Regions from separate parts of the Streptomyces sp. NPDC101490 genome, predicted to be linked through region 1. Evidence: riboswitches for the same ligand, from Rfam matches in the RefSeq annotation. Region 1 holds a riboswitch; each other region holds the start of a gene.
The links. A riboswitch is a leader RNA that binds a small molecule or an ion and turns the genes downstream of it on or off. The one in region 1 is predicted to bind cyclic di-AMP.
Positions count from the first base shown of each region.

Region 2: another riboswitch for cyclic di-AMP. It lies ahead of ACIRQY_RS01305 (peptidoglycan DD-metalloendopeptidase family protein); the one in region 1 lies ahead of ACIRQY_RS17320 (C40 family peptidase).
Region 3: another riboswitch for cyclic di-AMP. It lies ahead of ACIRQY_RS18410 (transglycosylase SLT domain-containing protein); the one in region 1 lies ahead of ACIRQY_RS17320 (C40 family peptidase).

Region 1 covers NZ_JBIWNI010000007.1:227,630-236,990, forward strand. Annotated here, with positions in the region: gene ureG (urease accessory protein UreG) at 1-321, opposite strand, end outside; gene ACIRQY_RS17300 (urease accessory protein UreF) at 540-1,202, opposite strand; gene ACIRQY_RS17305 (urease subunit alpha) at 1,216-2,937, opposite strand; gene ACIRQY_RS17310 (urease subunit beta) at 2,930-3,262, opposite strand; gene ACIRQY_RS17315 (urease subunit gamma) at 3,277-3,579, opposite strand; cyclic di-AMP (ydaO/yuaA leader) riboswitch at 4,140-4,322, shown strand; gene ACIRQY_RS17320 (C40 family peptidase) at 4,326-4,802, shown strand; gene ACIRQY_RS17325 (ATP-binding protein) at 5,130-5,567, opposite strand; gene ACIRQY_RS17330 (8-amino-7-oxononanoate synthase) at 5,737-6,915, opposite strand; gene bioB (biotin synthase BioB) at 7,059-8,303, shown strand; gene ACIRQY_RS17340 (adenosylmethionine--8-amino-7-oxononanoate transaminase) at 8,372-9,361, shown strand, end outside.
Region 2 covers NZ_JBIWNI010000001.1:288,145-297,505, reverse strand. Annotated here, with positions in the region: gene ACIRQY_RS01315 (STM4011 family radical SAM protein) at 1-295, shown strand, start outside; gene ACIRQY_RS01310 (SGNH/GDSL hydrolase family protein) at 282-1,076, opposite strand; gene ACIRQY_RS01305 (peptidoglycan DD-metalloendopeptidase family protein) at 1,230-2,204, opposite strand; cyclic di-AMP (ydaO/yuaA leader) riboswitch at 2,209-2,364, opposite strand; gene ACIRQY_RS01300 (tyrosine-protein phosphatase) at 2,757-3,578, shown strand; gene ACIRQY_RS01295 (DUF6126 family protein) at 3,838-3,990, opposite strand; gene ACIRQY_RS01290 (XRE family transcriptional regulator) at 4,023-4,652, opposite strand; gene ACIRQY_RS01285 (aspartate aminotransferase family protein) at 4,781-6,166, opposite strand; gene hpnH (adenosyl-hopene transferase HpnH) at 6,174-7,196, opposite strand; gene ACIRQY_RS01275 (1-hydroxy-2-methyl-2-butenyl 4-diphosphate reductase) at 7,204-7,875, opposite strand; gene shc (squalene--hopene cyclase) at 7,875-9,361, opposite strand, start outside.
Region 3 covers NZ_JBIWNI010000008.1:182,233-191,593, reverse strand. Annotated here, with positions in the region: gene ACIRQY_RS18430 (SpoIIE family protein phosphatase) at 1-2,263, opposite strand, end outside; gene ACIRQY_RS18425 (alpha/beta fold hydrolase) at 2,417-3,181, shown strand; gene ACIRQY_RS18420 (universal stress protein) at 3,300-4,229, shown strand; gene ACIRQY_RS18415 (phosphoribosyltransferase family protein) at 4,440-5,930, shown strand; gene ACIRQY_RS18410 (transglycosylase SLT domain-containing protein) at 5,924-6,808, opposite strand; cyclic di-AMP (ydaO/yuaA leader) riboswitch at 6,813-6,999, opposite strand; gene ACIRQY_RS18405 (hypothetical protein) at 7,341-8,069, shown strand; gene ACIRQY_RS18400 (hypothetical protein) at 7,953-8,291, opposite strand; gene ACIRQY_RS18395 (DeoR/GlpR family DNA-binding transcription regulator) at 8,392-9,198, opposite strand; gene ACIRQY_RS18390 (sugar isomerase) at 9,348-9,361, shown strand, end outside.

The DNA of each region.
Region 1 (9,361 bases):
CTCGACGGCTTCGAGGTTGGCGGAGATGTCGTCGCGGATGGCGGTGTGGGGGCAGGCGCCGGTCTCGACGGCGCGGATGCGCTCGGGCGGCAGGACGGCGTTGCGGAGCAGGAACTCGGCGTCCTCCCGGGTGTAGATGTCGTTGGTGACGACGGCGAGGGAGAGGGTGTCGCGCAGGGCCCGGCAGAGGGCGGCGACGGTGGCGGTCTTGCCGGAGCCGACGGGGCCGCCGAGTCCGATGCGCAGGGCGCGGCGGGTGCCGTCGGGGCGGTGGGCGTCGGCGGAGACAGCGCCGTGGTGGTGTCCGTGGTCGAGGTGCATGGGGCGGCTCCCTGGTGTGCGGGCGGGTCGTGGACGTGAGGGTGGAGGTGGAGGTGGAGGTGAGGGTGGGAGTGAGGGTGGGGTCGGGGTCCGGCGGACCGGCCCCGGGGTCAGGTGGCGGTCACGAGGTGGCCGGAGCCGGTCGGAGGACGGCCCCGGGGGCGGCCCTGAGGCGCCACGAGGCCGCCTGAGACCGCCATGAGGCCGTCACGAGGCCGTCATGAGGCGAAGAGGCGCACCGGCCAGGCGGCGTGCTGTTCGGCGGTGAGGTCGAGCAGGGGCGCGGAGGCCGCGGGCAGGGCGTCGACGCCCTGCCGGGCGGCCGCCACGGCCTCCGCGGCGACCTCGTCCATCTCGGGGGCGAGGCGGGCGAGGACGGCGGTGGCCTGGTAGGGGTCGAGGCCGAGGAGGCGGACGACGGCGGTGGCCGGTCCGCCCACGGTCTCGTACACGACGCAGTGGGCGGCGTCCCCGGGGCCGAGCCCGGCGGCGCGGGCGGCGGTGCCGAGGACGACGGGCTGATGGGCGCCGCGCGGGAACAGCGCGGCCAGCGCGTCGAGTTCGGGGCCGGGCCAGGCGGCGCGGGCGGCCCGCATCATCTGGCGGCCGAGCCTGCGCGCGGCGGCGCGCAGGGCGGGCGAGGGGGTGCGGGCGTCGGCCGCCGCGTCGAGTCCTGCCGGGTCGAGTCCGTGCGCGGCCCCGGCGGCCAGCGCGGCGGAGGTGAGGCCGGTGGTGCGCAGTCGGCCGCGGCAGAAGGACTCCAGTCCCGCGGCGTCCCGGATGCGTCCGGCGCGGACGGCGGCCTCGGCGCCGCCCGAGTGGGCGTGCCCGCCGGCGGGAAACCGTCCGTCGGCGAGCACCAGCAGTGCGGAGCGTGTCATGGAGGGGGCGCCGTCAGAAGAGGAAGTAACGCTGGGCCATGGGCAGTTCGGCGGCGGGTGCGGGTTCGACCACTTCGCCGTCGATGCTCACCGAGAAGGTGTCGGCGTCGACCTCGACCCGGGGTACGGCGTCGTTCTCGACCATGTCCGCCTTGGTGACCCGTCGGGTGGAGCCGATGGCGGCGAACTCCTTGTGCAGTCCGAGCCGCTGCGGGAGGTCGTCCTCGATGGCCGCCTGGGCGACGAAGTTGATCGAGCCCGCCGCCGCCGCCCGGCCGAGCGCGCCGAACATGGGGCGCGGCAGCACCGGCTGCGGGGTGGGGATGGAGGCGTTGGCGTCGCCGAGCTGCGCGTACGCGATCTGTCCGCCCTTGATGACGAGGAGCGGCTTCACGCCGAAGAAGGCGGGTTCCCACAGGACCAGGTCGGCGAGCTTGCCGGGTTCGACCGAGCCGATGACATGGCCCATGCCCTGGGCGACGGCCGGGTTGATCGTGTACTTGGCGACGTAGCGGCGGGCCCGGTGGTTGTCGGCGCGGCCGTCGCCGGGGAGGGCGCCGCGCCGCTTCTTCATGACGTGGGCGGTCTGCCAGGTGCGCATGATCACTTCGCCGATGCGTCCCATGGCCTGGGAGTCGGAGGAGATGATCGAGATCGCGCCCAGGTCGTGCAGGACGTCCTCGGCGGCGATGGTGGAGGGCCGGATGCGGGACTCCGCGAAGGCGAGGTCCTCGGGGACGGCCGGGTTGAGGTGGTGGCAGACCATCAGCATGTCGAGGTGTTCCTCGATGGTGTTGACGGTGTGCGGCCGGGTCGGATTGGTGGAGCTGGGAAGGATGTTCGGCTCCGAGACCACGGTGATGATGTCGGGGGCGTGCCCGCCGCCCGCGCCTTCGGTGTGGTACGCGTGGATGGTGCGCCCGGCGATGGCGGCGAGGGTGTCGCCGACGAAGCCCGCCTCGTTCAGGGTGTCGGTGTGGATGGCGAGCTGGGCGCCCGTCTCCTCGCAGACGCCGAGGCAGGCGTCGATGACGGCGGGGGTGGCGCCCCAGTCCTCGTGGATCTTGAACCCGAGTGCTCCGCCGCGCAGTTGGGAGTGCATGGCCTCCCGGGACATGGTGTTGCCCTTGCCGAGCAGACCGATGTTGACGGGGAAGGTGTCCAGCGCCTCGAACATCCGGGCCATGTGCCAGGGGCCGGGGGTGATGGTGGTGGCCTTGGTGCCCTCGGCGGGACCGGTGCCGCCGCCGACGAGCGTGGTGACGCCGGTGGCGAGGGCCTGCTCGACCACGGTCGGGGAGATGAAGTGGACATGGGTGTCGACGGCGCCCGCGGTGACGATGCGGCCGTTGCCGACGATGACCTCGGTCTCGGGGCCGATCACCAGGCCGGGGTGGACGCCGTCCATGGTGTCGGGGTTGCCGGCCTTGCCGAGGGCGACGATCCGGCCGTCCCTGATGCCGATGTCGGCCTTGACGATCCCCCAGTGGTCGATGACCACGGCGCCGGTGATGACGGTGTCGGGGGCGCCCTCGGCGCGGGTGGTGCGGGCCTGGCCCATCGACTCGCGGATGACTTTGCCGCCGCCGAAGACGGCTTCGTCCCCGGCGCGGCCGGGGCCGCCGCTGCGGTCCTCCTCGATCTCGACGAAGAGGTCGGTGTCGGCGAGCCGGAGGCGGTCGCCGGTGGTGGGGCCGAACAGGTCGGCGTAGACGGCGCGGTGCAGATCAGGCACGGGAGTCCTCTTCGTTCGCGTCCAGGGGCCCCGCGGTCTCGCCGCGCAGACCGGGGACGATCCGGCGGCCGGTGAGGGGGACGAGTTCGACCTCGACGGGGATGCCGGGTTCGAAGCGGACGGCGGTTCCGGCGGCGATGTGCAGCCGCTGTCCGCGCGCGGCGGCTCGGTCGAACTCGAGTCCGGGGTTGACCTCGGCGAAGTGGTAGTGGGAGCCGACCTGGACGGGCCGGTCGGCGGCGTTGAGCACGGTCAGACGCGTGACGGGGCGCCCCTCGTTGAGGGGGACGGGGCCGTCCGCGTACAGGATCTCTCCGGGGATCATCGGCGGCGGTCCGTTCAGACGATGGGGTCGTGGACGGTGACGAGCTTGGTGCCGTCCGGGAAGGTGGCCTCGACCTGGACGTCGTGGATCATCTCGGGGACGCCTTCCATGACCTCGTCGCGGGTGAGCACCTCGCGGCCCGAGGCCATCAGTTCGGCGACGGTGCGGCCGTCCCTGGCGCCTTCGAGGACATGGGCGGTGATCAGTGCGACGACCTCGGGGTGGTTGAGTCGCACACCGCGCGCCCTGCGCTTCTCGGCCACGTCCGCGGCCACATGGATGAGCAGGCGTTCCTGCTCGTGCGGGCTCAGTTGCACACTTCCACCTCACAGTCGTCTGCCGGGACGGGACCCGGACAGCTGCGGACCCTACCGACCTTCAACACCTTGTTGAAATGCTGGAACGCGGTGCAGCGGCAGACATTGCACGTTAGGGCGGAAGTTTTTCCGGCTGGTTAACTACGCCTTTGCGATCGCATGATCATCGGACCGCCGACGGCCTCCACGGAACCGGCCCCTCCCCCTCCCTGACGGGTTGACATCCGGCCGTGTCGCGTCGAGGGCCGGACGGCCGACACGCGTCGCAGATTCCCTCCCCCGTTCGGAGTAGCCGCCGAGTCGATGTTCAGACCGGTCAACTTGCGCCACTGATGTACGCATCTGGCGGAATCGAACGTTCCATCGCTGGTGCGGGACTCGCCGGGGGTATCTCCGATGATCACGAAACCCTCCTGTCCACCCGAATGGATCAGTCGTGAGGAGCCTCACATATCGCCGTTTCCGCTCGGATTTCAGCCCCGGTGTGGGTCAAGATCCCTGTCGACGACAAGCCCCCGCCGCCGCGGCGGGGCGGTCCGGGCGGACGCCGAGTCCTGCCGCTGTCCCGGACGTCTGGTCGACAGGATTGGACCGGCAGGAGTGGAGGACCCGATTTTTACGGGGCGAACGCGCTGTTTCCCACAGCGGGGCCGCCCCTTGGGGTGAAGCCGCAGCCGCGGCCGGGCATCTTCGCCTGCCCGAACCCGACAGGTCATCCTTCACAGGCGGCTGACGAAGGGTTGCGCATGACTGCGCAGATGCACGTCCCGTCCCTGCTGTCCCGGGTCGGAGCCGTCTCGGCTCTCACTCTCGCCGCCGTCGGCGGCACGCTGCTCGCACCAGGTGCGGCGCCGGAGGCCCAGGCAGCGACGAACTACGCGAACAAGGCACTGAGCGTCGCCGCGTCCAAGAAGGGAGCACCGTACCGGTACGGGAGCGCCGGACCCTCCAGGTTCGACTGCTCCGGTCTGACGCTCTACGCGTACCAGAAGGCGGGCAAGTCGCTGCCCCGCACCGCGCAGCAGCAGTACAACAGAACCACACGCGTCTCCGCCGCCTCACGGCAGAAGGGGGACCTGGTCTTCTTCCACTCCGGCGGAAGGGTCTACCACGTGGGCATCTACGCCGGGAGCGGCAAGATCTGGCACTCGCCCAAGACGGGGTCCTGGGTGAAGCTCGACAAGATCTGGTCGTCGAAGATCTACTACGGCCGCGTCCGCTGACCCGGCGGAACCGACGGCCCGTCCGTGAGCCGGTCCGGCGGAACTGACGGCGCCGGTCCGTGAGCCGGTCGGGCGGAACCGACGACCGGTCCGTGAGCCGGGCCGTGCGGGATGCGGTGGCGCCGCCGCATCCCGCACGTCCCCGGACCGCCCCTGGCGGTACGGCCCCGGCGACCGCGCGTCCCCGCGGCAGCCGCCCCGGGTCGCCGCGCCCTCGCGGCCCCGCTACGACCGGACCGGGCGGGGCGACGGGTCCCGCCCGGGCGGGGTGTCGGCTCGGCGGACGGCCCGTCCGGGCCCGGCGGACCCGCCGCCCGCGCGGGTCCGTCAGCGGTCGGTCGGCGGGGCCGGGGTCCACGGGAGGGAGATCCGGACCGTCTTGCCGCCCTCCCGGATCGGGGTCACGGTGAGACGTCCGCCCGCCTCCGCCGCGAGGACCCTGACGATGACCATGCCCCTGCCGTTGTCCTGCTGGACCGCGGCGGGCAGACGGCGCGGCAGCCTCGGATGACTGTCGGTGACACCGATGTACAACTGCTCCTCCCGGTCGAGCCGGAGGCCCACCGTGAAGGTGGGCGACTGGCCGAGGGTGTGCAGCACGGCGTTGGTGGCCAGCTCGGAGACGATGATCCGGATCGCGTCCGCGGTCTCCGTGGCGTCGTCCAGGCCCCAGCCGCCGAGAACCTCCGCCACGAACCGCCGGGCCGTGGCCACCGAGGCGGGTTCGCTCGGCAGAGTGACGGATGCTTCCTGCTGGTCTGCCATGGCGGCGCCGTCCCTTTCCCGCCGGGGCCGCTGCCCCGGATCGCACTGCGCGCCAGACTGCCACCGATCGGGCCGCGCCGGGAGACGTTCTCCCAAGATATGTCCCCATCTGTCGCCCGAAGCGGTGAACGCGAAGGCCCCGGGACACACCGGGCCGCCGCCCGCCGGGTCAGCCGGCCGGTGCCGTCCGCAGGATCGTTTCCACCGCGTACGCGATCCGCTCGTCCGTCAGATCCGCGCGGGCCGTGAGCCGTAGCCGCGAGACGCCGTCGGGCACGGAGGGCGGCCGGAAGCAGCCGACCGAGAGCCCCCGCTCCCGGCAGTCCGCCGCCCAGCGCAGCGCCGCCCCGGGGGAGGGCGCGCGCACCGAGACCACGGCCGCGTCGGGCCGGGCGGCCGTCAGACCCGCCCCGGTGAGGAGCCGGTGCAGGGTGGTCGCGACCGTGCGGGCCCGCTCCGCGAGCCCCGGTTCGGCCGCCAGCACACGCAGGGCCGCCAGCGCGCCACCGGCGGCGGCCGGGGCGAGACCGGTGTCGAAGATGAAGGTGCGGGCCGCGTTGACCAGGTGCTCGATCACCCGGGCCGGGCCGAGGACCGCGCCGCCCTGGCTGCCGAGGGACTTCGACAGGGTGACGGTGGCCACCACGTCCTCGTCGCCCGCGAGCCCGGCCTCGTGGAGGGCCCCCCGGCCGCCGTCGCCGAGGACGCCCAGGCCGTGGGCGTCGTCCACGACCAGACCGGCGCCGTGCGCGCGGCAGGCGGCGGCGAGCGCGGACAGCGGCGCCCGGTCACCGTCGACGGAGAACACGGAGTCGCTGACGACCAGGGCCCGCCGCCCCGGATGCGCGTCGAGGGTCTTGCGTACGGCCTCCGGGTCGGCGTGCGGGACGACGGCGGTCTCGGCGCGCGCCAGACGGCAGCCGTCCACGATCGAGGCGTGGTTGGAGGCGTCGGAGACGATCAGGGCGTCCCGGCCGCCCAGCGCGGTGAGCGCGGCCAGGTTGGCGGTGTAGCCGGAGGAGAGGACGAGGGCGGCCTCGAAGCCGCAGAAGTCGGCGAGTTCGCGTTCCAGCCGGGTGTGCAGCCGGGTGGTTCCGGTGACGAGCCGGGAGCCGGTGGAGCCCGCGCCCCAGCGGCGCGCCGCCTCGGCCGCCGCCCCGGTCACCTCGGGCCGTCGGGTCAGGCCGAGGTAGTCGTTGCCCGCCAGGTCCAGGAGGTCGGACTCGGCGGCGCGGGGGCGCAGCACCCGGACGAGACCGGCGTCGGCACGGCGGCGCGCCTCGGCGTCGGTCCAGTCGAACGCGGTGCGGCGCGGGCCCGCGGCCCGGGTACCGTCGGCCTGTGACATACGGCGTTCCTTTTGTAGGCAGCGCACAGACCCTAGCCAACGGAGGCCGGGGTGGGGATGTGGTCATCCACACACCTCCTTCGGAGCCGTTTGTTCGGTTCCTCCTTGGCCCGGGGGCGGGCGGTAGGACAGGATCAGCGGTTATGGACCTGCTGAACACGCTGGTGGAGAAGGGGCTGCGGCGCGAGCTGCCGACCCGTGGAGAAGCACTCGCCGTCCTGGCGACCTCGGACGACGAACTGCTCGATGTGGTGGCCGCCGCGGGCAAGGTGCGCCGCCAGTGGTTCGGGCGCCGGGTGAAGCTCAACTACCTGGTGAACCTGAAGTCCGGACTGTGCCCCGAGGACTGCTCGTACTGCTCGCAGCGGCTCGGCTCCGAGGCCGGGATCCTCAAGTACACCTGGCTGAAGCCGGACGAGGCCTCCCGGGCCGCGGCCGCGGGTGTCGCGGGCGGCGCCAAGCGGGTGTGCCTGGTGGCCAGCGGCCGCGGTCCGACCGACCGGGACGTCGAGCGGGTCGGCAGGACCATCGAGGCCATCAAGGAGGGCAACGAGGGCGTCGAGGTGTGCGCCTGCCTCGGGCTGCTCTCGGACGGGCAGGCGGAGCGGCTGCGGGAGGCGGGCGCCGACGCGTACAACCACAACCTCAACACCTCCGAGGGGACGTACGGGAAGATCACCTCCACCCACACCTACGCGGACCGGGTGGACACCGTCCGCAAGGCGCACTCCGCCGGGCTCTCCGCCTGCTCGGGGCTGATCGCGGGCATGGGCGAGAGCGACGAGGACCTGGTCGACGTCGTGTACGCGCTCCGCGAGCTGGACTCGGACTCCGTACCGGTCAACTTCCTCATCCCCTTCGAGGGCACCCCCCTGGCCAAGGAGTGGAACCTCACCCCGCAGCGCTGTCTGCGCATCCTGGCGATGGTCCGGTTCGTCTGCCCCGACGTCGAGGTGCGGATCGCGGGCGGCCGTGAGGTGCACCTGCGTTCGATGCAGCCGCTGGCCCTGCACATCGCGAACTCGATCTTCCTCGGCGACTATCTGACCAGCGAGGGCCAGGCCGGGCAGACCGACCTGGACATGATCGCGGACGCGGGCTTCGAGGTGGAGGGCGCGGGCACGACCACGCTGCCGCGGCACCGCGCGGACGCGCTCGCGGCGGCCGGGGGCGGCTGCGGGACCGCCGCGTCCGGCTGCGGCCCGGCGGACGCGACGGCGGACGGCGCGGCGGCGGGCGGCTGCGGCGGGCACGCGGGGGCGGGCGGCGGCTGCGGCCCCTGCGGCGGGCACACCGCGCCGGAGGCGCCCGCGCCGAAGGAGGCCAGGACCGACCTGGTCGCCGTGCGCCGCCGGGGCGCGGGCACCGACCTCGCCCCCAACGCCTAGGAACCACCGTGCGCAACGACGAACTCGTCGCCCTGGACCGGGCCCACGTCTGGCACCCCTACGGCCCCATGCCGGGCCGTACGGACCCGCTGGTCGTGGCGTCCGCGTCCGGGGTGCGCCTGCGGCTCGCCGAACCCGCCGAGGGGCACGACGAGCTGATCGACGGCATGGCCTCCTGGTGGTCGGCCGTCCACGGCTACAACCACCCGGTGCTCAACGCGGCGGCCCACGACCAGCTCGGCCGGATGAGCCACGTCATGTTCGGCGGACTCACCCACGAGCCCGCCGTCCGGCTCGCCGCCCGGCTCGTCGAGATCACCCCCGAGCCGCTGCGGCACGTCTTCCTCAGCGACTCGGGCTCCGTCTCGGTCGAGGTCGCCGTCAAGATGTGCCTGCAGTACTGGCGTTCGCTCGGACGGCCCGAGAAGCACCGGCTGCTCACCTGGCGCGGCGGCTACCACGGCGACACCTGGCAGCCCATGTCGGTGTGCGACCCGGAGGGCGGGATGCACGAGCTGTGGACCGGCGTGCTCCAGCCGCAGGTGTTCCTGGACGCCCCGCCCGCCGCGTACGAGGAGGAGTACGCGCGGCGGCTGCGGGAGGGCATAGCGCGGCACGCGGGAGAACTCGCCGCCGTGATCGTGGAGCCGGTGGTGCAGGGCGCGGGCGGGATGCGCTTCCACCACCCCGACTACCTGCGGGTGCTGCGCGAGGCCTGCGACGCGCACGACGTGCTCCTCGTGCTCGACGAGATCGCCACCGGGTTCGGCCGCACCGGCACGCTCTTCGCCGCCGGTCAGGCCGGGATCTCCCCCGATGTGATGTGCCTGGGCAAGGCGCTGACCGGCGGATACCTGTCGATGGCGGCGACGCTCTGCACCGGCCGGGTCGCCGACGGGATCTCCCGGGGCGAGGTGCCCGTACTGGCCCACGGGCCTACCTTCATGGGCAACCCGCTGGCGTCCGCCGTGGCCCTCGCCTCGATCGACCTGCTGCTCTCCCAGGACTGGGCGGGCGAGGTCGAGCGGATCGAGGCCGGGCTGCGGGAGGGCCTGGCG
Region 2 (9,361 bases), on a different contig from region 1:
CTTCCCGTACAGCAGACAGCCGCACCGCTCGGCGGGGCTGCCCTGCCGCACCGGGGAGTCGGTGATCTCGGTGGACGGCGAGGGCACGGTCCGGCGCTGCCACTTCGTCCGGGCCGAGCTGGGGAACCTGTACGACGGTTCGTACCGTGCGGCCCTGCGGCCCCGCGCCTGCCCCCTCTCCGTCTGCGACTGCCACATCGGCTACGTCCACCTGGAGACGCTGCCGCTGTACGACGTGTTCGCCGGTGGGGTCCTGGAGCGCATCCCCGCCGCGGCGCCGCTCAGAGGGGCATGAGGTCCGGACGCTTGGCCTCGACGTGGTCGCCGGAGCTCTCGCCGCGCAGCCTGCGCCCGATCCACGGCACGAGGTACTCCTTCGCCCAGTGGATGTCGTCGCGCCGCACTTCGAGCGTGCCGCGCGGCGGGACCGGCGGCCAGGTCTGGTCCGGGTCGGCGGGCACCGGAAGACCGAGGACCTGGGCGGCGCGCAGCGCGACCCGGGTGTGGCCCTCGGCCGAGAGGTGCAGCCGGTCGTCGTCCCAGGCCCGCCGGTCCTGCACGGACCGCAGCGACCACAGGTCGAGGACCGGGCAGTCGTAGCGGTCGGCGATGGACCGGACGTGGGCGGTGTACGTGGCGATCTTGCCGCGCAGGTGCTTGAGCACGGGGATGTCACGGGTGTCGAAGCCGGTGGTCACCATGACGGTGCCGACGGCGGAGGTCAGGTCGGCGACGGCGCGCTCGAAGCGCTCGGCGACGTCGTCGGGGTCCGTGCCGGGGCGGATGATGTCGTTGCCACCGGCGCAGAAGGTCACCAGGTCGGGGGCGAGTTCCTTCGCCCGGGGGACCTGTTCCGCCACGATCTGGTCGAGGAGACGCCCGCGTACGGCCAGGTTGGCATAGCGGAAGGCGTCGTGCTCCGGCAGCTGGTCGGCGAGCAGTACCGCGAAGCGGTCCGCCCATCCGACGTACGTCCCGTCGGGTCCGGGGTCTCCGACACCCTCGGTGAAGCTGTCACCGATCGCCGCGTACGACCCGAATGCGTTCTTGTCTGTTGATCTCGAATCGTCTGCCACGGAGCGACATCCTTCCCTTTCGGATGTGACCTACGCGACCGTAAGGAGGGGTTGACGCCGGGTGACATATGACACCGATAAAGAAATTGCCAAGCCGGAATACGCCGGAGGCCCGGCACACGGGGGTGCCGGGCCTTCGGTGGGGCGGGTGCGTCAGACGGAGACGCCGTGCTGGCGGAGGTAGGCCAGCGGGTCGATGTCGGAGCCGTAGCCCGACGAGGTGCGGATCTCGAAGTGGAGGTGGGGTCCGGTCGAATTGCCGGTGGAGCCGGAGAGGCCGATCTGCTGCCCGCCGGAGACCGCCTGGCCCGCCGAGACGGCGAGCGAGGAGAGGTGGGCGTACTGCGAGTAGTTGCCGTCGGCGTGCTGGATGACGACCTCGTTGCCGTAGGCGCCGCTCCAGCCCGCCGAGACGACCGTGCCCGCGCCGACGGCGCGGACGGTGGTGCCGGAGGAGGCGATGAAGTCGACACCGGTGTGGTAGCCGGAGGACCACATGGAGCCGGAGGCGCGGTACGGGGTGGAGAAGCCGCCGCTGACGGGCTTGACCCAGCCGGAGGAGGAGGCCGAGGAGCCGGAGGACTGCGTCGTGGCCGAGCCGGAGTCCGGGGTGGTGGCCTGGGCCGCCGGGCGCTCGGAGCTCCGGCTGGTCTGCGTGGAGTCGCCGGAGCCCTGCGCGGGGGCCTTGTGCTCGGCCTTCGGGGCGGCCTTGGCGGGGCTCGCCGGGACGGCGGCGGGAGCGGTGCTCCTCGCCCCGAGGGTGAGCTTCATGCCGGGCAGGATGAACGAGGGGTTCTCGCCGACGACCTGGCGGTTGTCCGCGTAGAGCCGCTGCCAGCCACCGGTCAGGCGGTGCTCGGCGGCGATCTTCGAGAGGTGGTCGCCGCGGACGACGGCGTATGTCTTCGGCGTGGCCGGGGCGGTGACCGGAGCCGCCGCAGGGGCCTTGGCCTGGGCGGCGACGGTGACGGTCCGCGCGGGGGCGGTCGGGGCCGCCTGCTCGGCGGCGTGGGCCCCGGTGGCGCCGAGGAGCGGGAGGGCGACGACGGCGCCTCCCGTACCGGCGGCGGCGATGCCCCGGGTGAGGGGGTTGTTCCTGGGACGGCGGTGCTTACCCTTCGCGGGCATGGCGAATTCCTCTCCGGCGCCTGCGAGGTGAGCTGTCGGGTTCGGACGGGAGATGTCCGGCCGCGCTCTCGCGCGACTTCACCCCGAGCCGTCCTGCGTCGCGGGACCGGCGTACTTCATGGGTCCCCCGCTCCTGCCATGCATGGGATGAGTGGGAATTCCGGACGGTGGCAGGATTCGGCGGTCCGACCGGATTGACGGTGACGCTAGACGAGCGTTTCGGTGCGAACAAGCCGATGCTTTATCAGTTCCGCGCCCACTCGCCGCCGGGCCCGGAATTCCGGTCACCCTCCGTGGATGGCACTGCTTCGACTCCCTTTTTCCGTAGGGCGATTGCGTCGCGCGCCCGGGCACGATCCGTCACTTCTATGACGCTGCTCACGCTCCGATTCCCATCTCATCTGCAATCAGGGCGTGTTATCCGGAACGTGTGAATACGGACAGATCGCCCATTCCTATCCAGGGGGTGCGCCCCGTTCGTCCTGCCTGGATGATTGACCCTTGGAATCGGCCCCGTGCCGTACCCGAACGCCACTTTCTCCAGGAGCATCCGTGACGCAGCAGCTGCCGCAGGTCCCGCCCGTCGAAGCGAACGAGCCCGAGCTGGCCGAGGTCCGCAATTTCCGGGACGTGGGCGGCCTGCCGACGACGGACGGGCGCGCGGTGCGCTCCGGCCGCCTGTTCCGCAGCGGCCACCTCGCCCACGCGACCGAGGAGGACGCCGCCTTCCTCGCCTCGCTGGACCTGCACACCGTCTTCGACTTCCGCAACCAGGCCGACGTGCGCGTCGAGGGGGCGGACGTCGACCTTCCGGGCGTGCGCAACGTGAACATACCCCTGAACGACCCGGCCGACGGCAAGGAGTTCTGGCGGCTGGTGCGGGACGGGGACATCGCCCAGCTGCGGGAGATCCTCGGCGGGGACAAGGCCGCCGACCGGATGGCCGATTCCTATCGGAAGATGGTGGTCGAGCGGACCGCCGACCACAGCCGCATCCTGCACGCGCTCGCGGAGGACAGCGTCCCCGCGCTGATGCACTGCGCGGCGGGCAAGGACCGCGCCGGGCTCTCGATCGCGATCACCCTGCTCGCCCTCGGGGTCGAGCGTTCGGCGATAGAGGCCGACTACGTGAAGTCGAACGACCCGCACCGCCGGTACAAGGTGAGCCGCAGCTCCACCGCCTCGGACGCCATGTCGCCCGAGGTGATGGAGCTGCTGAGCCCGCTGTTCGACGCGCGGGTGGAGTATCTGCGAGGTGCCTTCGAGACGATCGAGGAGACCTGGGGCTCGGTGGACACCTACCTCGCCGAGGGCCTCAAGCTGACCCCGGAGACCCTCGGCCGACTGCGGGAGCGCCTGCTCACCGAGGTCTGAGCCGGACCCTCCGGGCCGCGCCGACTCCGTGGAGCGCGGCCCTGGCGAACCCGTACGGGCCCACCGCCTCTCGCCGACCGCGCCCTAGGGCCCGTCTGACAATTCCCGCCTGCCTCACGACGCCATGCACGCACTCTCGGCGCACCGTCCCCAGACCCACGTACGTCCAGTACGAGGGCCTGGGGCCAGCACGCCGAGAGCACGCACCTGACGCCGCGCGGCCGCCCTGCGGGCGACGACGGGAATTGTCAGACGGGCCCTAGTTCTGCCCGCCCATCATGAAGAGCAGGTACAGGAAGCCGGCGAAGAGGTGGCCCGCCACCAGGTAGGCGAAGAGGCGGAGCACCAGGCCCTTGGGGAACTTGCCCTCACCGCGCTCCTCGCCGGTGACCGCTGCGTGCTTCTCGGACATGTCGAACCTTTCGGAGGAAGGATCAGGCGGGGTCAGCGACGGTGCGGAGTTCCGTCGCCGAGGCACAGCTCGGCGACGGGGCTCTGCATCAGGGTGTGGACGAAGAGCAGCTCGGCCCCGCTGGAGGTCGCGGCGCCGATGCGGTGCGGGGTGAGCGAGTCGAAGTGCGCGCTGTCCCCGGGGTCGAGGATGTGGACGGCTTCGCCGAGCGCCAGGCGCACCCGGCCCTCCAGGACGTGGATCCACTCCTCACCGGAGTGGACCCGCACGATGTCCGCACGGGTGGCGTACGGCACGTGGACCCGCAGGCACTGGAGGGCGCGCCCGGCGCTGCCGGCCTGCCGGTAGATCCAGCCGTCCGCCTCGACGGGCTCGGAGCGTCCGGCGCGGACCACGGGGTCCCGTTCGGGGGGCGTCTCCCCCAGCAGCTCGGAGACCGTCGTACCGTAGATGCGGGAGAGGGCGAGCAGCATGGGCAGCGAGGGCTGCCGGTTGCCCGTCTCCAGCCGCGAGAGGTGGGCGGGCGAGAGACCGGCGCGCTGGGCGGCGGTCTCCAGGGTCAGTCCCCGGCGGCGGCGCAGGCCCCGCAGCTGCGGGGCGACGTCCGGCAGGACGTCGGGAAGGGCGGGGGCCGGGGTGTTGTCCCCGGGGACATGGTCCATGGGTCCATTCCGCCAGGATCGTGCCTCTGAGGCAAGTTTCTTGCCCCAGAGGCAAAAGCCCGGGGAGCGGGTACGGGCCCGGCCACGGAGAGATACGACCCCGGGGCCGGGGCCCGGCGACGCGCGGGTCAGCGCTGGGCGACCGCCTGTTTGACCAGTGTCCTGCCGAAGTCCCACATCAGCCCGCCACCGCTGTGGGCGTCGTCCATGACCGCGGTGAAGGCGGTGACGAACCGGTCCACGTCCGCCTCGTCGATGACCAGCGGCGGAATCAGTTTGATCACCTCCAGGCGGTCCCCCGAGACCTGGGTCAGGATGTGGTGGCGCTGGAGCAGCGGGACGACGACCATCTGGGCGAAGAGACCCTTGCGGGCCGCCTGGAGCATCGTCCAGCGCCCGCGCAGTCCCAGTGAGGACGGACGGCCGAACTCGATCCCGATCATCAGACCGCGCCCGCGGATCTCGCGCAGCAGCTCGTACCGGGGCACCAGCTCCTTGAGCCGTCCGGAGAGCAGGTCGCCCATCCGGCGCGCGTGGGCGACCGTGCCCTCGTTCTCCATGACCGAGAGGACGGCGAGCCCGGCGGTCATGGCCTGCGCGTTCGAGCCGAAGCTCGCCGAGTGGACCAGGACCCGGTCCATCGACGAGTAGACCTTCTTGAAGATCCAGTCCTTGCCGAGGGTGGCGCCGACCGGCACGTAGCCGCCGGAGAGCGCCTTGGCGACACAGACCAGGTCCGGCTCGACGCCCTCCTCGTGCTGATAGGCGTAGAAGTCGCCGGTCCGGCCCAGACCGGTCTGCACCTCGTCGGCGACGAGCAGGGCCCCGTGCCGGTGCAGCAGCTCCTGGGCCGCCCGCAGGAAGCCGGGCGGGGACTCCTGGACGCCCTTGCCCTGGACGGGCTCGACGACGAAGGCGGCCACGTCGCCCCCGCGCAGCTCCCGCTCCAGCGCGTCGAGGTCGCCCAGCTCGATCGCCGTGTCGGGCAGCAGCGGGGCGAAGCCGTCCCGGAAGCCCTTCTCACCGTTGACGGAGAGGGAGCCGACGGTGAGCCCGTGGAAGGCGTGGGAGCAGTGCAGGACCCTGGGGCGCCCGGTGGCGTACCGGGCGAACTTCAGGGCGGTCTCGACCGCCTCGGTGCCGCTGTTGCCGAAGAAGACCCGGTCGAGATGGGGGCTGTGCGCCAGCAGGCGCTCGGCGAGCAGCCCCGGCAGCGGCTGGCAGTCGAACCGGGTGAGGTCGGCGAGCTGGGCGTCGAGGACGTCGTGGAGGGCCTTGCGGACGACCGGGTGGTGCCGTCCGAGGCCCATCACTCCGAAACCCGCGAGCATGTCGAGGTGGTCGACGCCGTCGGCGTCCCAGAAGTGGGCGCCCTCGGCCCTCTCGTAGACCTTGTCGAAGCCGATGGTGCGGAGCATGCGCGGCAGCTGGTGGTTGAGGTGGCGGGCGTGCAGCTCGTAGCCCTCGCCGCCGCGCTCGGCGAGCAGCGCCCGCAGGTCGAACTCGCCCTTCACGCGTCGCTCACCCGTTGTTCCCCGAGACGGTCTCCCGGACCGCGCGCAGGGACTCCTTGAGGGAGCCCATGGTGGCGAGGACGGCGGTGGGCTCGTATCCGCAGTGGGCCATGCAGTTGGCGCAGCGCGGGTCCTTGCCTCGGCCGTACTTGTCCCAGTCGGTGTCCTCGACGAGTTCGCGGTACGTGGGGACGTAGCCGTCGCTCATCAGATAGCAGGGGCGCTGCCAGCCGAAGAGCGAGTAGTTGGGAATGGCCCAGGCGGTGCACGGGAAGTCCGCCTTTCCTTCCAGGAAGTCCAGGAAGAGCGGCGAGTGGTTGAGCCGCCAGCGGCGCCTGTTCCCTCCGGCGAAGGCCTTCCTGAAGAGTTCCCGGGTCTGCTCGACGCCGAGGAAGTGCTCCTGGTCGGGTGCCTTCTCGTAGGCGTAGGCGGGCGAGATCATCATTTCGTCGACCTGGAGGTCGTCGTTGAGGAAATTGAGGACCTCGATGATCGTCTGCGGGGTGTCGGTGTTGAAGAAGGTGGAATTGGTGGTGACCCGGAAGCCGCGCCGCTTGGCCTCCTTGATGGCCGCCACCGCCTCGTCGAACACGCCCTCCTTGGCGACGGACTCGTCGTGCCGCTCGCGCAGGCCGTCGATGTGCACGGCGAAGGCGAAGTACGGCGAGGGGGTGAAGTTCTCCAGCTTCTTGCGCATCAGCATCGCGTTGGTGCAGAGGAAGACGTACTTCTTCTTGGCCACCAACTGGCGGACGATCTCGTCGATCTGAGGATGCATCAGGGGTTCGCCGCCCGCGATGGAGACCATCGGGGCGCCGGATTCGAGGACCGCGCCGACCGCCTGGGCGACCGGCATCCGCTGCTTGAGGACGCCCGCCGGATGCTGGATCTTGCCGCAGCCCTCGCATTTGAGGTTGCAGGCGAACAGCGGCTCCAGCTCGACGATGAGCGGGAACTTGTCCCGCTTGCGGAGCTTCTGTTCGAAGAGGTAGGTCCCGACCCGGACGGACTGACGGAGCGGCATGGCCATAACTCGTTCACCTCCTGGGGAGCAGCAAAGAACGGTGCCATTCGAGAAACGCGGGAAGGACTGCGCGAAGGACACGGAAGGCCGATATTCCCCCGCGTACCGTGCCGATCCGGACCAGCTCATGTTCAGGAGCGTCCACGACCACCCGGACGGCCGCAACCGGGCGCACGTCCGGACCGCCCCAGGGGCCCCCGGCGGCGCGGGCGGCTCCCAGGGTCGCGGCGGACTCCATGTCGACGGCGACGGCCCCGGTGGCCCGCAGCGCGGCCCGCTCGGGCCCGCGCACCACATGGTCGGAGCCGATCAGCGGCCCGGTGTGGACGGCCCGCCCCGGCACCGCCCTGACCAGGGCCTTCACCAGGAGCTCCACGCCGGTGCAGAGCGTCGTGCCGTCCGCTCCCCGGGTCTCCCCGGCGACGACCAGGTCACCCGGGTGCATTCCGGGGGCGAGGCCCGCGCAGAAGCCGGAGGCGATGACGGCCGCCTCCCGGCCCCCCTCCGCCGTGAGGGCCCGGGACACGGCCGTACGGGCCCGCTCGGGGCCCATCCCGGTGCGGAGCACGGTGACCGGCCCGGGGGCGCCGCCCCGGTCGCCGCTGCGCAGGGCGAGCTGCTCGATGCCGAGCGCGCAGGCGATCAGCAGCGGCGGCGGGGCGGCGGGGCCCGGCTCCCGCCCCATCAGCGGTCCCCGCCGAGCGAGGCGCCGACCGGGGCACCCGGCGCGCCCGCGGGCGCGCCGCCGGGCGCGGGCTCCCCGTGGACGTACCGGCCGAGCGCGGTGACCGGGAAGACCTGGCGGTAGAGGTGGTAGTTGATGGAGAAGTCCCAGGGGAAGCCGGTGCCGGTGAAGTGGGGCTCGTCCCAGGAGCCGTCCTCCCGCTGGGTGGCGGCGAGCCAGTCGACGCCCCGCCGGACGGCCTCGGACTCCCGCTCCCCGGCGGCGAGCAGCGCGATGAGCGCCCAGGCGGTCTGGGAGGCGGTGGAGGCGCCTCGGCCGATCCACTCCTCCTCCCGGTACGAGCGGAGGTCCTCGCCCCAGCCGCCGTCCTCGTTCTGCACGGTCCCGAGCCAGTCGACGGCCCGGCGCACGGCCGGGTGGGTGACGGGCAGTCCGGCGGCGGTGAGGGCGGGCAGCACCGAGCCGGTCCCGTAGACGTAGTTGACGCCCCAGCGGCCGAACCAGGCGCCGTTGGGCTCCTGTTCGGCGAGCAGCCAGGCGATGCCCCGGCGGGTGCGGGGGTCCTTGGCCAGGCCCTCGTGGGCGAGCATCTCCACGACGTGGGCGGTGACGTCGGCGGAGGGCGGGTCGATCACCTCGCCGAAGTCGCAGAACGGCAGCTTGTTGGGGAACGCGCTGGTGTTGTCGGCGTCGAAGGCCCCCCAGGCGCCGTTCCGCGACTGCATCCCGAGGGTCCAGCGGATGCCCCGCTCGGCGGCGGCCCGCACCCGGGCAGGGTTCGGGTGGTCCACCCGGCGCAGGGCCAGCAGGACTTCGGCGGTGTCGTCGATGTCGGGGTAGGTGTCGTTGTGGAACTCGAACGCCCAGCCGCCCGGGGGCAGTCCGGGTCGCTGCACCGCCCAGTCCCCGGTCCGGGTGATCTCCTCGTCGAGCATCCAGTCCACGGCCTTCACCAGGGCCGGGTGGTCGGGGCTGAGCCCCGCGTCGGCGAGGGCGATGGTGGCGAGACAGGTGTCCCAGACCGGTGACTGGCAGGCCTCGATCATCCGTGAACCGTCCTCGCCCCGCACCGCGAACCGGTCGAGGGATTCGAGACCTGCCCGCACGACGGGGTGCCCCAGGTCGTAGCCGAGGAGGTGCAGGGCGATGATCGAGTAGACGGCGGGGGGCTGGATGCCGCCCCAGCAGCCGTCGTTCTCCTGGCGCTCCACGATCCAGCGGGCGGCGAGGTTCATGGCCGTGCGGCGGACGGCGCGGGGCGCCACCCGGTGGTAGAGGCGCAGCGCCTTGTCGAGGCGCTGGAAGAGCCCGTCCCAGCCGGTCGCGGGGGCCAGTGGCCGGGGCGGGTTCGGCCGGGCGGGGTCGGTGTGGAGTTCGTCGAGCGGGAAGGGCGCGGGGCGGACCGGGCGCGTCGCGGAGACGACGGTGAGCGGCACGATCGTCTGCCGGGCCCAGCAGCCGAAGTCGTAGATGTTGAGCGGGAACC
Region 3 (9,361 bases), on a different contig from region 1:
GGTCGATGAGCAGCCGGTTCGTCCCCCGCATCACGTCCTGCGGCCGGTGCCCGGCCAGCGCGAAGGCCCGGACCGCGCTGCGCAGCTGCCCCATCGTGGCCGCCGCCGCCACCCCGTGGCCCTGGACGTCGCCGATCACCAGGGCGAGCCGCCCCTGCCCGGTCTCGATCACGTCGTACCAGTCGCCGCCGACCTCCATCCCCTGGGTCCCCGGCAGATACCGGCCCACCGTCTCCACCCCCTCCCGCTCCGGCAGCCGGTGCGGGAGCAGCGCGTCCTGGAGCCCCCGGGCCACCGCCGACTCCGTCTCGTACCGCTGCGCCCGCTCCAGGGCCTGCGCGATCAGGCCCGCCAGTGCCGTCAGCACCGTCCGCTCCTCCGGGGTGAACCCGCGCGGCCGGTCGAAGCCCAGGATGCAGGAGCCCACCGGCCGCCCCGAGGCGATCAGCGGCAGGAACGCCCGCGCCCCCGTCTGCGCGTCCAGCGGAAGACCCGGATAGGTCCGGCCGAGCCGCTCCATCGACTCGAAGAACAGCGGACGGCCCGTCGTGAGCGTCTCCACCCCCGGCATCCGGGTGTCCAGCGCGACCCCGTCGAAGGGCTCCAGGAACCCCGGCGGGAAACCCGTCTCCCACGCCAGGTACAGCCGCCGGTCGCTCAGCAGGTAGATGGCCAGCTGCCGCCCGCCGAACGCCGGCAGCAGCTCCTCCGTCACCACCGACGACACCTGGCGGGCCGTGACCGCCTCGGAGAGCGCGATGGCCAGCGCCACCGGCCGGTACAGCGCGGTGATCCGCTCGTCGGAGGGGACGATGCCGTCCGCCCCCGCGCGGTCCGGGGCCACCGCCCCGGGCAGGGCCTCCGGAGCCCCCTCCACCGGGCCCTCCTCCGGGACCAGCACCATCGTCACCCCGTCCCGCCCCGGGTACAGCGACACCGAGAGCCACCGGCCCCGCTCGGGGCGGGCCAGGAACCGCACCGGCTCCTCGGAGAGCAGCGCCGCACGCAACTGCTCCTCGTGGAAGGGGAGGCCGAACCAGGGCAGCACCTCCCAGAGGGTCCGCCCCGCGAGCAGCGCACGCGGCCGGCCGAGGAGCCGCTCCGTGCGCTCGTTGAGGTACGTGACGCGGCCCAGACGGTCGATCGCCAGGATCGCCCTGGGCAGCCGGTCCGTCGCGTCGGAACCGACCAGACCGGTACCGAGGTCCACCAGAGTGCACGTCAGGTGGGCGGTCCCGGCGCCGGGACCGCCCGGTGGGCCGCTCGCAGCGCCACCGTCGGGAGCCACCACGGGCGTGGGGACCCCGGCGATTCCCACCGGGCCGGACCCGCCCGCGCCCGTCGGCCCGCCCGTCCCGTCCGCCGTGTCCGGCCCCCCGTCCGGAGCGGGGGACCCCCGGCGCGCCCGGGTGGAGACCTCCAGGAGGTGCAGACCGCCGTCCGGGCCCTTCAGCCGTATCCGGCGCACCGCCGGTCTGCCGTCCGGCCCCGTCGCCTGCCGGGCCGCCGCCCACAGGGCGTACCCGTCCTCCGGTTCGAGCAGCGACGTCAGCTCCTCGATCGAGCAGGGCGAGGCCATCTCGGCGCCGAGGATGCGCAGCAGCCCGGGGTCCATCGTCACCGTGCCCGCGCCCACGTCCCAGTCGAAGGAGCCGAAGCGGACCGGTGGCGCGCTCGCCGTGGACCGCTGGACGCAGACCGGGTCGGCCGACCACTCGACCGTCGTGCCGCGCCGGGCCAGACCGGACAGGGCCTCACCGAGGTGGCGTGCCCGGCGGGTCATCCGGGCGCGGTCCCGGGGGGACACCGGGACACCGGGGCTCGGGGGGCGCAGCGCGGCCAGCACGCCGAAGCGTTCGCGGCCCGCGACGACCGGCGCGTACAGCGAGGAGAACGGGAAGGGCAGGTTCGCTACCAGCTGGGGGAAGCGCCGCATGGCCTCCTCGACGTCGGCGAGGTGCACGGACTGGCCCGAGCGGTGCACCTCGGCGACCGGGAACGGCCGGTTGGCGTGCATCCGCCACCACGGCCGGAACACCGGCCCAGGAAGCCCCACGAGAACCGCGAGCCGCAGCAGCCCCGGAGTACCGGAGCGCAGGTACACCCCGCCCGCGTAACCGCCGACCTCCTCCACGGTCCGCAGCACGGCTTCCGTGAGGGTCCAGGCCAGGGGAGCGGAAGCGGGCCCGCCGGCGGCCCTGTCCCCGGACGGACGCCCGGTACCGCCCGCCGGTCCGGTGCCGGACGCGCCGTGGGTGGTCACACAGCCAGGATGCGCCCGACCGGAACGGCCCCGCATCCCGGCGGGACCCCCGGGGAGCGGCCCTGTTGACCGGGTGCCGTCGCCCGGTCACACTCGGTGCTCGACCGCCGTCGCCCCGGTACGGCACGGTCCCCACTCCGACCAGGGAGCACGATGACGGGCCAGGTTCTTCCGTACGACGTCCACGGCACCGGCCCGCGCAGGGCTCTCGTCCTGCACAACTGGTTCGGCGACCGCACCAGCTTCGCCCCACTGCGGGCCCGGCTGGACGGGGACGCGGGCACGTACGCCTTCGTCGACTGCCGGGGTTACGGCGAGGCCCGCGACCGTACCGGAGCCTTCACCATGGAGGAGGTCGCCGCCGACGCCCTCGCCGTCGCCGACGACCTCGGCTGGGACGACTTCTCCGTCATCGGGCACTCGATGGGCGGCAAGGCGGCGCAGCTGATGCTTCTCGACGCCCCCGCGCGCGTCCGCTCGATCATCGGCATCTCGCCCGTCTCCGCCGCCGGGTTCCCCCTCGACGACGAGACCTGGGAACTGTTCGCGGGCGCCGCCGGGGAACCGGCCAAACGGCGGGCCATCATCGACAACACCACCGGCGGGCGCCGTGACCCCGCTTGGCTGGACGCCCTCGTGGAACGGTCCGTCAGCCGCTCCTCCGCCACCGCCTTCCGCGCCTACCTGGACTCCTGGTCCCGCGTCGACTTCCACGAGCGGGTCCGCGACAACCCCACCCCGGTCCTGCTCGTCGTCGGCGCCCATGACCCGGCCCTCGGCCGCCAGGCGATGGAGTCGACCTGGCTGCGCTGGTATCCCGAGGCGCGCCTCGAAGTCCTCGCGGACGCCGGTCACTACGCTCCGGAGGAGACCCCCGGACCTCTTGCCGAGGCCGTCGAGGCGTTCCTCGCCGACTGACGGGACCTTTGCCGCGCGACCCGGGACCTCCGTCCCGGGTGCCGCTCCGGTGGCCGGGTAGCCGACGGGTACCAGGGTGCGCGAGCGCACCGGCGGAGCAGCGGAAGGGCTGAGCACGATGACGGAACAGACCGCGGGCACACGACACGAGGGCGGCGGCGGCCGGGACCGGGGCCCCGTACTGGTCGGGGTGGACGGTTCGGCGTCCGCGCTGCACGCGGTGGAGACCGCCGCGGGGGAGGCCCGCTCGCGCGGAGCGCGCCTGGCCGTCGTGCACGCCTTCACCTGGCCCCTGCTCCCCGTCCCCCTCGGCCCCTCCCCGTACGGCCCGCCCGGCGGCGGCCTCAGGCAGCAGGCCCAGGAGATCCTCGACACGGCCGTCGTACGCGCCCGCGCGTGCGCCCCGGACGTCGAGGTGACAGGGGAGATCATCGAGGGCGAGCCCCTCACCGTCCTGGCCGCCCGGTCCCGCTCCGCCGCCCTCGTGGTCGTCGGCAGCCGGGGCGTCGGCGCGTTCACCGGACTGCTCCTCGGCTCGGTCGCCGTCCACCTCGCCGCGCACGCCGGGTGCCCGGTCCTCGTCGTCCGGGGGCGCGAGGGGCCCAGCGGACCGGTGCTGCTGGCCGTCGACGGCTCCCCGGACTCCGGGGCCGCGGTCGACTTCGCGTTCGAGACGGCACGGGCCCGTGGCGCGGAACTCCTCGCGGTGCACGCCTGGGCGCCGAGGACGGGTCCCGGCGACCTCACCCCGCTCTTCCAGGGCGAGGAGGTGATCAGGGACGAGGAACAGAGGGTCCTCGACCAGGCCCTCGCGGCGGCCGGGGAGCGATGGCCCGAGGTGTCCGTCGAACGGCGGCTCGTCCGGGGCCGGACCCGGTCGGTGCTGCTCGCGGAGAGCGCCGACGCCCAGCTGGTGGTCCTGGGGGCCCGGGGCCGCGGAGGGTTCGCGGGCCTGCTCCTCGGCTCGGTCAGCCAGGCGATGCTGCACCACGCGCAGAGCCCGGTCGTGGTGGTCCGGGGCGCGGCGGGAGAAGCCGGAGCGGCCTGAGGCGACCGGGCCGGACTGCCCCGGCGGGACCCGGCTGAGACGACCGGGCTGGATTCGCCCGGTGGGACCCGGCTGAGACGACCGGGCCGGATTCTCCCGGTGTGATCCGGTTCCACCGGGGGCGGTGCCTACCCTGGAGGGAGGAGACACGGGCGGGAGGCGGGGTCCCCGCCCCGCCCGGGGCCGGCGCGGTCGGAAGGGCGGCGCGCGATGTTCTTCGGCGATCGTACGGACGCGGGGCGGCAGCTCGCCGCCCGTCTGGACCACCTCAAGGGCCGGGACGTCCTGGTGCTCGGTCTGCCGCGCGGCGGAGTCCCGGTGGCGGCGGAGGTCGCCGCCGCCCTGGGCGCCCCGCTCGACGTCTGTCTGGTCCGCAAGCTGGGTGTGCCCCGGCAGCCCGAGCTGGCGATGGGCGCGCTCGGCGAGGGAGGCGTCCGGGTGCTCAACGAGCGGGTGCTGCGGGACGCCGGGGTGACGGAGCGGGACCTCGCGGCGGTGGAGGAGCGCGAGCTGCGGGAACTGGAGCGGCGGGGCCGCCGCTACCGGGGGAGCGGGCCGTCCGAGCCGCTCGCGGGCCGGACGGTCCTGGTCGTCGACGACGGGTTCGCCACCGGGGCCACCGCCCTCGCGGCCTGCCGGGTGGTGCGGGCCGGGGGAGCGGCCCGGATCGTCCTCGCGGTCCCGGTCGCCCCGCGCGGCTGGGCGGCCCGGCTGGGCGGCGAGGCCGACGAGACGGTGAGCGTGCGGACACCGGATCTGTTCTTCGCGATCGGACAGTTCTACGGGGACTTCTCACAGACCCCGGACACCGAGGTGATCGCGTGCCTGGAACGGAACCGGGCCGCGCGGGGGCCGGTGGCCCGGGGCGCGGACGACCTGGCGGTACGGGGCCGGGACGACGTGGTGGCTCGGCGTGCGGACGGTCCGGTGGTGCGGGACGGGGAGGGCCGGACGGTCCGGGGCACGGGCGGTGCGGCGGTCCCGGGCGGGGACGGGCCAGTGGTGCGGGGCACGGGCGGTGCGGGTGTCCCGGGCGGGGACGGACGCGTGGTGCGGGACGGGCCCGTGGCGAGGGACGTCCGTGTTCCGTTTCCCGGTGGTGAGCTGCCCGGACGGCTCGTGGTGCCCGAGGACGCCACCGGTGTCGTGCTCTTCGCCCACGGCAGTGGCAGCGGCAGGCACAGCCCCCGCAACCGCGCCGTCGCGGCGGCGCTGAACCGGGCCGGGCTCGGCACGCTCCTGTTCGACCTGCTCACCGAGGCAGAGGCGGCCGACCGGGCGCTGGTCTTCGACGCGCCGCTGCTCGCCGGGCGGCTGTCCGGGGCCACGGAGTGGCTGTCCCGGGACCCGGCGGGCGCCGGACTGCCGCTCGGGTACTTCGGGGCGAGCACGGGGGCCGCCGCCGCGCTGTGGGCGGCGGGCGATCCCGCCTCCCGGGTGGCCGCCGTCGTCTCGCGGGGCGGGCGGCCGGACCTCGCCGCGAGACGACTGGGGCTGGTGCGCGCCCCGACGCTGCTGGTCGTGGGAGGCCGTGACGCACGGGTCGTCGAGCTGAACCGGCGGGCCCGGTCGCTGTTGCGCTGCGAGAGCGAGCTCGCCCTGGTGCCGGGCGCCGGTCACCTCTTCGAGGAGCCGGGCGCCCTGGAGGAGGTGGCGGGGCTCGCCACCTCCTGGTTCACCGGGCACCTACGGGATCAGTAGGCCCCGTTGACGTTGTCGATGGAGCCGTAGCGGTCGGCCGCGTAGTTGCAGGCGGCGGTGATGTTGGCGACCGGGTCGTACTGGTCCACGGGCGTGCCCGGCACGTGGTAGGCGAGGAAGGTCGGTTCGATGACCTGGAGCAGCCCCTTGGAGGGTGTGCCCGCCACCGCGTTGGAGTCCCAGAGGTTGATGGCCCGGGGGTTGCCGGAGGACTCGCGCATCACGTTGCGGAGGATGCCGTCGTACGAGCCGGGGATGCCGTGCCGGGCCATCACGTCCAGGGACTCCCGGATCCAGCCGTCGAGGTTGTCGGTGTACTGGGCGGCGGCGATCGGGACGGCCTTCAGGGCGACGGTGGCGGCGGAGGAGACCGCCCCGGTGGCGGAGGCGCCGGTGCCGGTGGCCACGGCGGGGACGGCCCGGCTCTCGGAACGGTTCGCCCGTTCGGTCGAGTCGGACGCCTTCCGCGCCTCGGCGGGGGTGGCCTTCGCGGACAGCCGATGAATCGTCAGTTCAAGGCCGGGGTGAATGAGTGACGGATTGTCACCCACGACGTTCTTGTTGGTCCGGTAAAGACCTTCCCAGCCTCCCTGAATTCCCTTCTTCTGGGCGATGAGGGAAAGGGAGTCGCCGCTGACGACCGTGTAGGTGCGGGCGTCGGCGGGAGCGGCCGGGACCTTCGCGGGGGCGGCGGGGGTGGCCGCCGGGGCGGTGACGGCGGTGCGGGCGACGGATTCCTGGACGCCGGAAACAGGCGCGGCGCCCGCCATGGCGGGGGCGATCAGGGGCAGGGCCAGGGCGGCTCCACCCGTGCTGATCAGCGCCCAGCCACGGGAGACGGAGCGGCGGGGTCGGCGGTGCTTGCTCTGAGCGGGCATGACGGATTCCTCTCCGGCGCCTGCGGGGTGAGCTGTCGGGTTCGGACGGGAGATGTCCGGCCGCGCGCACGCGGCTGCACCCCGAGCCGCCCCGGATTCCCGGGTCGGCGTATTCGTGGGTCCCCCGCTCCTGCCGTCGGGTGAAAAGGAGAAGTGTTTCGAACGGTGGCAGGATTCGGCGATCCGCTCGAATGCAGGTGACCGTAGGGCAGTCATGCGGCATGGAACAAGAGGATCAGTGGCGAGAAATGCGGAAAGGATCACGGAATTCGGATGATTCAAGATCGAACGCGATCCGGGCGGGCGGGGAATTCCTTGCCCGGTACGGGCCCGGAGCCCCTGGCCTCCCGGTTCACCGCGAGGGTAGTGAGTCGCGTCACGCGGAACCTGATGTCCGCATATGACCCTTAGTTCCGTTAATGGGGAAGTGTGGCGTAAAGGCCCATCGCCACGATGGGCATTGAGTGTCAAATGCGGCAAAACGGGCATTCCGCGTGAAAGATGAGAGTGATCCCGACCGAGGAGCCCCCGGATGCCACCCACCGTCCCCCCGCTCAGCCCCGACGCCCTCGACCGCGAGGCCGCCGCCCTCCACGACAGTGCCGTCTGGCAGCGGATCGTCGAGGAGTGGACCGCCGCCCCGCCCGCCGCGACTCCGGCCCTGCCCGCGGCCCTAGCCCCGGCCCTGCCCGCGGCCCCGGCCGCGCCTCCGCTGCCGCCCGTGCCGGGCCCCTCGCCCGCCCGCGTACCCGGCCTCGCGCCCCCGCCCGGCGAGGGCGTGGGGCCCGAGGCGTGGCGGCGGCTGCTCACCGTCCCGGTGGACCGGCTCGTCACCGACGCCCTCGGCGCCCTGCCCCCACCCCCGCCCGTCGAGCGCCGCCTCCCCGGCCGGATCGGAGCCGTCCTGCCCGACCGGCTGCACGCCTGGCGCCGGATCGGCAGCCCGGAGCTCCGCCCCTCGGTCCACCTCGGCTACGCCCGCCTCGTCCTGACGGAATGGGGCTGGCAGAACACCCCGTACCGGCTGCGTGACGCCCGGGGCGCCCGGTGCGTGTGCGGCGCCCTGCTCGCCGCCCACCGCCTGGGATACGGCGGCGGGGCGACCATGAACGAGGCGGCCGCCTGGATCATGACCGAGCTGCGCTCACGCGGATGGCACGAGCTGATCGGGCCGTGGAACCGGGCTCCCGGCCGCACGGCGGACGATGCGGTGGCCCTGCTCGACGCCACGATCCGCCGCGCCGCGCTCGCCGGACGCTGAGCCGCCCCGGATCAGCAGCTGACGCTCGGTTCCCCGGTCTCGATGTGGCCGGTGCGCCGGCGCGACCAGGTCCCGTCGAGGGTCGGCGAGGACGGTGGAGCCGTACCGGCCGTTCTGGTGCGCGACGCCGTCGAAGTGTCCCTCACGGGTCGAGTCCGCCGGGACGGTGTACGTCCACGGGTCGTCCGGACGGTGGACGTTCGAGCGGATCGTGAACGTCACGGGACCCGCCGAGGTGCTGCTCGGCCGGAACCGCGGGGCCGTCCTCCCGGTGCCCGGCCCGGTCGCGTACCGGGCCGGGCGCCTCGACGGCCCGGCCCGCTCAGACGGTACGGACCTCCACGCCCGCCTCGGTGAGCCGCGCCACCGCCTCCGGAGCGATGCCGGTGTCCGTGACGAGGAGGTCGACGCGGTCCAGACCGCAGATGCGGGCGAACGCCCGGCGGCCCATCTTGGAGGAGTCGGTCACCACCACGACCCGGCTGGCGCGCTCGGCGAAGAGCCGGCTGATGCTCGCCTCGTCCTCCTGATGGGCCATCACGCCCAACTGGGGGTCGACCCCGTCGACCCCCAGGACCACCACGTCGAGCACGACCTCGTTGAGCACACCGACCGTCAGCGGTCCCACCAGCTCGTACGTCTGGGGCCTGGCCACCCCGCCGGTCGCGACGATCTTGATCTGGGGGCGCACCGCCAGCTCGCCCGCGATGTTCAGCGCGTTGGTGACCACCGTCAGCGCGGGACCGGGCGACGCCGTCGCTCCCGGGAGCTCCGCGCGACCGCTCGCGAACCGCAGCGCGAGCGCCCGTGCCACCTCCGTCGTGGTCGTGCCCCCGTTGAGCCCCACGACCTCGCCCGGCGCGACCAGATCGGCCGCCGCCTCGGCGATCCGGCGCTTCTCCGGGGCGTGCCGCGTGGATTTGTACCGCAGGGGCAGCTCGTACGACACGCCGTGTGCGACCGCGCCGCCCCGGGTCCGTACGAGCAGCTGCTGCTCCGCGAGCTCGTCGAGGTCCCGGCGGATCGTGGCGGCGGAGACGTCCAGCGTCGTCGCCGCCTCCTCCACCTCCAGTTTCCCCGAGGAGGCCAGGAGTTCGAGGAGCGTGTTCCACCGCTCGTGCTTGGACATGGGTCCCTCCCTCGGGATCGTGCGCGCGTCCGATTCTATCCGCCGACCCGCCGTGGATCTGGAAACAGAATGCATGTTTCTGCTTGAATGGCCCCGACTTCGAACAACTTTCATCACCACAGTGCCCCCTTCTTGCAAGGAGACCGGTCATGAGTACCACCCG